One region of the Microbispora sp. H10830 genome, then DNA from elsewhere that is predicted to be linked to it. Evidence: riboswitches for the same ligand, from Rfam matches in the RefSeq annotation. Region 1 holds a riboswitch; the other holds the start of a gene.
The links. A riboswitch is a leader RNA that binds a small molecule or an ion and turns the genes downstream of it on or off. The one in region 1 is predicted to bind thiamine pyrophosphate.

Region 1 (4,509 bases):
GCGTGCGCACCGGTGTGCCCGGTCTTCGGCAGCGTACGGTGGACCTCGACGGCGGCGACGAGCATGGCGGTCGCGTCCGCCGGGCGCGCGGCGGGGTCCTTGTCGGTGGCCGCGGCGACGAGCGCGTCGATCGGCGGCGGCAGTTCGGGCACGATCGAGGACGGCGCGGGGACGGTCTCGTGCACGTGCCGGTAGGCGATCGACATCGGCGTCTCGCCCGCGTACGGCTGCCGCCCGGTGAGCAGCTCGAACAGCATGATCCCGGCGGCGTACACGTCGCTGCGGGCGTCGGCCGTGCCGGTCGTGACCTGCTCGGGCGACATGTAGCCGATCGTGCCGATCATCATGCCGGTCTTGGTCTGGTTGGTCGCCTCGATCGCGCGGGCCAGGCCGAAGTCCACGACCTTCACCCGGCCGTCGTCGGCGAGCAGCACGTTCTCGGGCTTGACGTCGCGGTGGATGAGCCCGGCCTGGTGGGCCGCCCCGAGGGCGGCGAGCACCGGGATGACCATCTCCAGGGCCTCGCGGGCCGGGAGGCGGCCGCGCCGGCGCAGGACGTCGCGCAGCGTCCGCCCCGGGACGTACTCCATCGACAGGTAGACGTGCGCCCCGTCGGTGCCCTGGTCGAAGACCTGCACGATGTTGGGGTGCGAGAGGCTGGCCACCGACTTGGCCTCGCCGATGAACCGCCGCACGAACTGCGGGTCCTCGGCCAGCGAGCGGTGCATCACCTTGACGGCGACCGTGCGGTCGAGCCGGACGTCCAGAGCCAGGTAGACGGAGGCCATGCCACCCCGGGCGATCCGGGACTCGACGCGGTAGCGCCCGTCGAGCAACTGCCCCACGAGCGGGTCGGTTAGCGTCGTGTCCACTCGCCAGAGTTTACGGGTGATTTGCCGCCCGGCGTGTTCCCGAATCCCAAACCGAGACCTATTCGGCCGCCTCCCGTGCGGTCCGAAAAGCCGTGCCGATTCCGAAAGCCGGGCTTACCAGACGTGAGATCGCCCGCCTTCCCGCCCGCCCGCGCGGACTTCTCGGGACGGGCGGGCGAGGGGAGGACGGCTGGTCGCGGCGATGGCGGATTCAGGAGGGGCGGGCGGGGGAGGACGCCTCGGCGTAGCGGCGGCGTGGGATGCGCCCGGCGAGGCGGGCCAGCCGCCCAGCCGTGACCGCCTGCCGCATGGCCGCGGCCATCAGGCCGGGCCGGTGGGCCCGGGTCACGGCGCTGGCCAGCAGCACCGCGTCGCAGCCCAGCTCCATCGCCTGCGCGGCGTCGCTGGCCGTGCCGATGCCGGCGTCGAGGATCACCGGCACCGTGGCGGCCTCGACGATCAGCTCGATGCTGTGCGGGTTGCGGATGCCCAGCCCGGAGCCGATCGGGGCGCCGAGCGGCATCACGGCGGCGCACCCGGCGTCCTGGAGCCTGCGGGCCAGCGCCGGGTCGTCCCCGATGTACGGCAGCACCACGAAACCGTCGGCGACCAGCCGCTCGGCGGCGTCGAAGGTCTCGATCGGGTCGGGCAGCAGGGTCCGCTCGTCCGCGATGACCTCAAGCTTGACCCAGTCGGTCTCCAGCGCCTCGCGGGCCAGGCGTGCGGTCAGCACCGCCTCCCCGGCGGTGAAGCACCCCGCCGTGTTCGGCAGCACCTTGATGCCGCGGGCGCGCAGCAGGTCGAGCACCGAACCGCGGGACTCCGGGTCGAGCCTGCGCATCGCGACGGTCGTCAGCTCGGTGCCGGACGCCTCCAGCGCCTGGTCGAGCACCTCCAGCGACGGCGCGCCGCCTGTGCCCATGATGAGCCGCGAGGTGAACTTCTCCCCGCCCAGCACGAGGACGTCGTCGGTCATGCTCACCCTCCCTGCACAGCCGTGAGCACCTCGACGCCGTCGCCGTCGGCGACCTGGGTGGAGTCCCAGGCGCTCCGGCTCACGACTTCGCCGTTCAGCGCCACCGCGACCCCGGACGTGAGGGGCGTGAGGGTCCGTACGGCGTCGCCGATCGTGGCGCCGTCCGGCAGTTCGGCCGCGCCTCCGTTGATCGTGACTTTCATTGGCTGAATCTCCCTGGATCGCAGAACCGGGCGACCGGAGGCACCTCGTCGCCGGTGAGGAACGCGGCGACGGCGTCGGCGGTGATCGGGGACAGCAGCACCCCGTTGCGTCCGTGCCCGGTCGCCGCGAGCACGCCGGGCGGCCCGGCCGGGCCGATGAGCGGCAGGTTGTCGGGCGTGCCCGGGCGGAAGCCGGTCGTCGTCTCGGCCAGTTCGAGCTCCGTGATGCCGGGCACCAGTTCGCGGGCGTCGCGCAGCAGCTCGTACACCCCTCCGGCGGTGACCCGCGCGTCGAACCCCATCTCCTGGGTCGTGGCGCCCAAGGTGATCTCTCCGTCGCCCCGGGGGACCAGGTAGGCGGGGGCGCCGTGCACCAGCCCCCTGACGCACCGGGTGAGGAAGCCCCGGGGCCCGCGCAGCCGGAGGATCTCGCCCTTGACCGGGCGTACCGGCAGGCCGGGCAGCAGGGACGCCGACCACGACCCGGCCGCCACGACGACCTGACCGGCCGCGACGGCGCCGCCGGACTCCAGCCGTACGCTCGGAGCGCCGGACCCCTGGGCGTCGATCCCCGCGACGCGCTCGGTCACCAGCGTGCCGCCCGCCTTCTCGAACGCCGCGAGCAGGGCGCGCACGACCCTGCGGGGGTTGACCCACGCGTCGTCGCGGGCCAGCAGCCCACCGCGTACGGAGGGGGAGAGCATCGGCTCGAAGGAGCGGCACTCGCGCCCGGTGAGCCGCTCGACCCGCAGGCCGAGCGTCCGCTCGAAGGCCGCGAGGTCGTCGAGGACGGCCATGTCGTCCGCGCCGCGGGCGACCTCCAGCGTGCCCTCGGTCCGGTAGTCGAGGTCGTCGCCGGTCTCGTCCTCCAGCTCCGCCCGGAACGCCGGCCAGGCCGCCAGCGACGCGAGGCCGAGCCGCAGCAGCGGCTCCTCCGTGTAGGTCACCTCGCTGACCGGCGCGAGCATCCCCGCCGACGCGTGAGTGGCGCCGCCTCCTGGCGTGGGGTCGACCACCGCCACCGACAGGCCCCGCCGCGCGGTGCGCCAGGCCGCGGCCAGGCCCTCCACCCCGCCGCCCACGATCAGGACGTCGTAGCCGGACTGCGCGCCGGACTGGGCGCCGGATGGCGGTGTGCGGGACACAGCGCTCCCTTCGCCGGCATTACCCGGATCAGGTCGGGGCGGTCGAGAGCCTCACGCTCTCCTCTCAGCCCGGTCCGCCGGGCTCCCGCGCGTCTTACGCCCACAAGGGTAGTACGCCGCCCATAACGGCCGATCGCCGGATCGGCGGGTCCGGGGCCGCCCGCGGGCGCATGATGGCGCGACGTGGATCGACCCGACGGAGGTGCCCCTCATGGCCACGATGCTGTACTCGGCCACCATGTCGCTGGACGGCTTCATCGCCGGGCCGGGCGGCGACATGTCCTGGCTGACCGAACATCTCGGGCCCAACCCGACCGTGGACGCGCTCGTCGGCGACATCGGCGCGCTGCTCGTCGGCAACCGCACCTTCCGCGGTGACGACCCCTACCGGGACACCCCCCAGGAGGGCGAGCCGTTCGGTGGCGGGTGGAGCGGGCCGCAGTTCGTGCTCACCCACGACGTCCCGGCCGCGCCGGTGCCCGGCGTGACCTTCGTGACGGAGTTCGGCGCCGCCGTCGCGGCGGCCAAGTCGGCCGCGGGGGACAAGTACGTCAACGTGCTCGGCGCGGACGTCGCCGCGCAGTGCCTCGACGCGGGCCTGCTCGACGAGATCCTCGTGTGCGTGGCGCCGGTCATGCTCGGCGACGGCGTCCGGCTGTTCTCCCACCCCGGCGGCGATCGGGTCAGGCTCGAACGGATCAGCCTCACGCACGTGCCGCACGCCACGAACATCTGGATGCGCGTGGTGCGGTGAGGGCCCGGCGTCCTTCACAACGTGGGCCCCCGCGGAAGTGCGCGTCAATTGCCCAACTCGTTATGGGGGGCCCGTTGGCCAGGGCCCCCGTTGACAATCTATGGTCAAGCTGTGGATCACGTCGTGGTGGTGGGTGCCGGCCTGGCCGGCGTGCGAAGCATCGAGGCGTTGAGGGCCGGTGGATTCACCGGCCGCATCACGCTCATCGGCGAGGAACACCATCGCCCCTATGACCGGCCGCCGCTGTCGAAGGCGGTGCTGCTCGGAGAGACCGACTCCACCGTGGTCGACTCCGATCTCGACGCCCTCGACGTGCGGCTGTGCCTCGGCACGGCGGCCAAGGGCCTGCGCGACGGCGTGCTGGAGACGACCGAGGGCGAGCTGGAGTACGACGGCCTGGTCATCGCCACCGGCGCCACGCCGATCCGCCTGCGCGGAGAGGGCCGCCAGCACGTGCTGCGCACGATCGAGGACGCGCTCGCGCTGCGCGAGCGGCTGGTCCCAGGCGCCCGCGTGGCCGTCGTCGGGGCCGGCTGGATCGGCGCCGAGGTCGCCACCG
Region 2 (4,509 bases), on a different contig from region 1:
AGCACCAGCCGGGCCAGGACGGCCCGCTGCCGCGGGCCTCCGACACCGACCGGCACCTCGCCGTCCCGGACTTCGAAAGGACCCAGAACCCGGAATTCCACTGCCCCCACGGCCTCTCTGCCGGTGAAGGCCGGCGCGGGCCTTCCCTGGGCGGCAGTCTTGAGGCGTCGTCTTGCAACTCACTTGCCTGTGGGTGAGAAGCCGATGCGGGTGAGAAGCCGACGCGGGTGAGAAGCCGACGCGGGTGAGAAGCCGACGCGGGGGGAAGCCGAGCGCCCTAACGGCGCGACCGCAGGCGGCGGCCCGGGAGGGACAGCGCCACGGTCACCAGCCCGGCGACGAGGAACGCGGCGAGCGCCGCGTTCATCCACGGCTGGTGGACGAACCCGAGGGCGAGGCGGACCTCGGTCCAGATCCCGTCCCACCAGCCGACCGTCGGCGTGGAGGTCACGATCCAGTACGCCGCGAACCCGAGGATCCACGGCACGATCATGAGCCAGCGGGAGGGGGCGTCCTCGGCCGTGTTCCACCGGGCGGCCCCGCCGAGCACGAAGTAGTCCACCACGAGCACGGCGAACATCGGCACGAACACGGCCCCGATCACGCTCAGGAACGCGCCGTAGGAGTTCACGTCGGCGAACAGCGCGATCAGCGTGGTGAGCACGCCGATCACGACCGAGATGACCCGGCGGTCCCAGCGCGGCGCGAGGTTCTGGATCGACACCGTCGTCGAGTAGACGTTCGCGAACGACTGGTCGGCCTCGCGCAGCACCAGGATGCCGAAGAACACGACCCCGAGAGGGGCGGCCACGAACGGGTCCCACACCTTGTCCCCGTCGTTGCCGACCAGGGCGAGCGCGGCGATGCCGAGGGCCAGGCAGGCCACCTGGGCGATCGTGTATCCCGCGACGACACCGGTGAACGCCGCGCCGCTCGACCGCGAGTGCCTGGCGTAGTCCGCGGCCATCGGCACCCACGACACCGACAGCGCGATGACGTAGTCGACGGCGGGGGCGAAGGCGTCCCAGGAGCCGCTCCCCACGGACGGCCCCTGCCGGAACAGGGCGACCGACAGCCAGATCATCGCGATCACCACGCCCGCCGTGACGTACCGCCGCAGCAGCCGCAGCGCGCCGAGCGGCCGGATCGTCAGCGCGATCGTCAGCGCGCCCGCCACGACCGCCCACACCGCGTACGGCACCGCCGGGCCGAACAGCGCCTGCGCGCCGTTGGCGATGACCCACAGCTCGAAGGCGCCCCAGCCGAGCATCTGCACGATGTTCAGCACGGTCGGGATGTACGAGAGGCGGGCCCCGAACAGGCCGCGCAGCAGCACCATCGCGGGCCGCCCGGTGCGTACGCCGGGGATCGCGGCAAGGCCGACCATCGCCGTCCCGAGCAGGCTGCCGACGACGGCGGCGAGCACCGCCGCGGTGAAGGTCAGCGGCTTGCCGCCCAGCGGGTCGAGCAGGAACAGCGCCCCCGAGAAGCCGAGGAGGCTGACGCCGAGGTTGGCCCAGAAGGCGCCCTGGTCGAGCACGCCCAGGGTCCTCGGAGCCTCCTCGTCAAGAGTGAGCGGAACCTCCGCGTACGCGTCGTCGACGACGGCAGAAGTCATCACACGCTCCCTACGCCGGCATTATCCGGACAGGTTCATGCGGTCGGCGGCACGATGTGGATCCGCCCTCTCAGCCCGGTCACGCCCGAGCTCCCGCGGGTATTGATGATGTCTTGGGGATTATGACACTTCTTTGACCGTTTTCCTACGCCGCCCCCGTCCCTACGCCACGTAAGGCGCCTCCCCGGTCTCGCTCACCATCGGACGCCCGACGGCGGCCCAGGACCGCATGCCGCCGTCCACGTTCACGGCGTCCCTGCCGATGTGGTTGAGCCACATCGCGGCGTGCGCCGACCGGCCGCCGACCCGGCAGACCACGTACACCGGCCGGTCGTGCGGCACCTCGTCGACCCGCACCTGCAGTTCGCCGAGCGGGATGTGGACGGCGCCGGGAGCGTGGCCGGCCACCCACTCCTCGTGCTCGCGGACGTCCAGCAGGTACGCGTCTTCGGGCAGTGCCTCGGGGGCGATTTCCGGCAATGTCATGCGCCCATTCTGACGGCACACCGCCGATGCCCGGGCCCATGCGGCGAGCTGTGACCCACGGTGATCCGCGGGCCGCATCGACACGGTCGCGCGTTACCCAAACTTCCCTATCCCTCCCTTATTCACGTATGTTAGAGAGCGATAAATGACAATCGAGGCCGCCATGTGCGGTCCTCTCCGGCGGGAGGCCGACGGTGAACGATGTGGTGCGGCGCGCGGCCGGCGGCGCGGGCGTCATGACGATCTACAAGTCCGAGGCCGGTCGGCGCGAGCTCCTCGACCACTACCGGCGGGTGCTGGACGCCTGGCCGATCCCGGCCGAGCACGTACGGGTGCCGACTCGCGAGGGCGAGACCTTCGTTCACGCCTGCGGCCCCTCGGACGCGCCGCCTCTCGTGCTGCTGCACGGCTCGGGCGCGAACGCCTCGATGTGGCGGGGAGACGTCCCCACCTGGTCCCGGCACTTCCGCACGTACGCCGTCGACCTGGTCGGCGAGCCGGGCCTGAGCGCGCCCTCACGCCCCGCCCTGGACTCCGACGCCGTGTCACTCTGGCTCGACGACGTGCTGCGGGGGCTCGGGATCGCCGACGCCGCGTTCGTCGGCACCTCCCTCGGCGGCTGGACGGCCCTGGACTACGCCATCCGCCGTCCGGAACGAGTGACTCGACTGGCCCTGATATGCCCTGGCGGCGTGGGGCGGCAGAAGGTCGGCTGGATCTTCAAGGCCCTGCTGACCGGCCCGTTCCGACGTGGTGGACTACGCGAGTCGGCGATGGCCGTCGCGGGCCTCGACGGGGAGAGGGACCGGCAGGCCCTCGACGCCGTCGTCCTGACGTTCACGCACTTCAACCCGCGCAGGGAGAAGCTCCCGGTGTTCCCCGACGACGCGTTGCGGGGCCTCACCATGCCCGTACTCGTCATCGCCGGCGACCGCGACGCCATGATCGACTCTCGCCAGACCGTGCGGCGCGTCCGTGAGTGCGTTGCGCACGCGACCGTGAACCTGCTCCCCGGGACCGGTCACGCCATCTTCGGCCAGGCCGAGCCGATCGCCGAGTTCCTCCGGGCCTGACGTGAACCCACCGAAGGTGGGGTCGCTCTCGCAGACCTACTTGAGCAGGCGCGACAGGCGGCGGTCGGCCAGCGGCTTGCCGCCGGTCTGGCAGGTCGGGCAGTACTGCAGCGACGAGTCGGCGAACGACACCTCCCTGATCGTGTCGCCGCACACCTCGCACGCCTCGCCCGTACGGCCGTGCACGCGCAGGCCCGACTTCTTCTCCGACTTGAGGTCCTTGGCGGCCAGCCCCCTGGCCCGCCCGACCGCGTCCCGCAGCGTGCTCACGATCGCGTCGTGCAGGTCGGCGACCTGGCCGTCCGTCAGCGTTCCGGCGATCTTGAAGGGGGACATCTTCGCGACGTGCAGCACCTCGTCGGAATAGGCGTTGCCGATGCCCGCGATCACCTTCTGATCCCGCAGCAGGCCCTTGATCTGCGCGCGGCTCCCGCCCACGATCGTCTTGAGCAGGTCCGGCGTGAAGCCCTCGGCCAGCGGGTCGGGCCCGAGCCCGGCGACGCCGGGAACGTCCTCCGGATCGCGCACCACGTAGACGGCCAGGCGCTTCTGCGTGCCCGCCTCAGTCAGCTCGAACCCGGGGGCGCGGCCGTCCTCGCCCGGCGACAGCCGCACCCGCACCGCGAGCGGGCCTTTGCCCGGCCGCACCGGTTTCGCGCCGGTGAGGTCGTCGCGCCAGCGCAGCCAGCCGCCGCGGGCCAGGTGGGTGACGAAGTGCAGGCCGTCGCAGTCGACGTCGAGGAACTTGCCGTGGCGCGCCACGCCGGTGACGAGCAGTCCGGCGAGCGCGGTGACGGGCGGGTCGACGGTCTTGAGCGCCTGGAAGGCGGTCACGTCGACCCCGGCGACGGCATGGCCGACGGCGTGCTCGCGAAGGAACTCGGCGAGCGCCTCGACCTCGGGCAGCTCCGGCATGCCCTCACACTAACCCGGCCGGTCAGGGGACGTCCCAGAACGCGAGTTCGTGCTCCATGCCGCGGACGAACAGCTCCCGGGCGCGTGCCGGGTCCGGAGCCGCCTCGTCGATCATGACGGCGATGCGCGCGGTGAGGGCGGCGAACCCGGGGTCGGCGTAGGTGTCCACCCAGGCCCGATAGCGCGGTTCGGCGGGCGGGTCGGCGGCCAGGATCCGGCCGAGCGTCGAGTAGCCCCACATACAGGGATAGAGAGCCGCCAGCCCCTCGCCGTAGTCCGCCGCCGACTCCAGCAGAAACGAGGTGTACGCCGCGCAGGCCGGGCCCTTCACCGCGCCGTCGAGGTCGGCGCCGAAGCCGGCCGCCAGCGACCGGTGCAGGTCGAGCTCGTCGTGCCACGTCGCGTACGCCAGGTCGA

Region 2: it holds a riboswitch for thiamine pyrophosphate, as region 1 does, so the genes downstream of both, HHX35_RS05245 (cytosine permease) here and thiO (glycine oxidase ThiO) in region 1, are expected to answer to the same signal.

Annotation. Positions count from the first base shown of each region.
Region 1 covers NZ_JABBWX010000001.1:371,890-376,398, reverse strand. Annotated here, with positions in the region: gene pknB (Stk1 family PASTA domain-containing Ser/Thr kinase) at 1-872, opposite strand, end outside; gene HHX35_RS01725 (thiazole synthase) at 1,084-1,848, opposite strand; gene thiS (sulfur carrier protein ThiS) at 1,851-2,051, opposite strand; gene thiO (glycine oxidase ThiO) at 2,048-3,196, opposite strand; TPP riboswitch at 3,185-3,295, opposite strand; gene HHX35_RS01710 (dihydrofolate reductase family protein) at 3,408-3,950, shown strand; gene HHX35_RS01705 (FAD-dependent oxidoreductase) at 4,062-4,509, shown strand, end outside.
Region 2 covers NZ_JABBWX010000002.1:94,352-98,860, reverse strand. Annotated here, with positions in the region: gene HHX35_RS05250 (BTAD domain-containing putative transcriptional regulator) at 1-56, opposite strand, end outside; gene HHX35_RS05245 (cytosine permease) at 278-1,618, opposite strand; TPP riboswitch at 1,609-1,725, opposite strand; gene HHX35_RS05240 (rhodanese-like domain-containing protein) at 1,781-2,104, opposite strand; gene HHX35_RS05235 (alpha/beta fold hydrolase) at 2,299-3,177, shown strand; gene HHX35_RS05230 (Fpg/Nei family DNA glycosylase) at 3,214-4,092, opposite strand; gene HHX35_RS05225 (TenA family protein) at 4,115-4,509, opposite strand, start outside.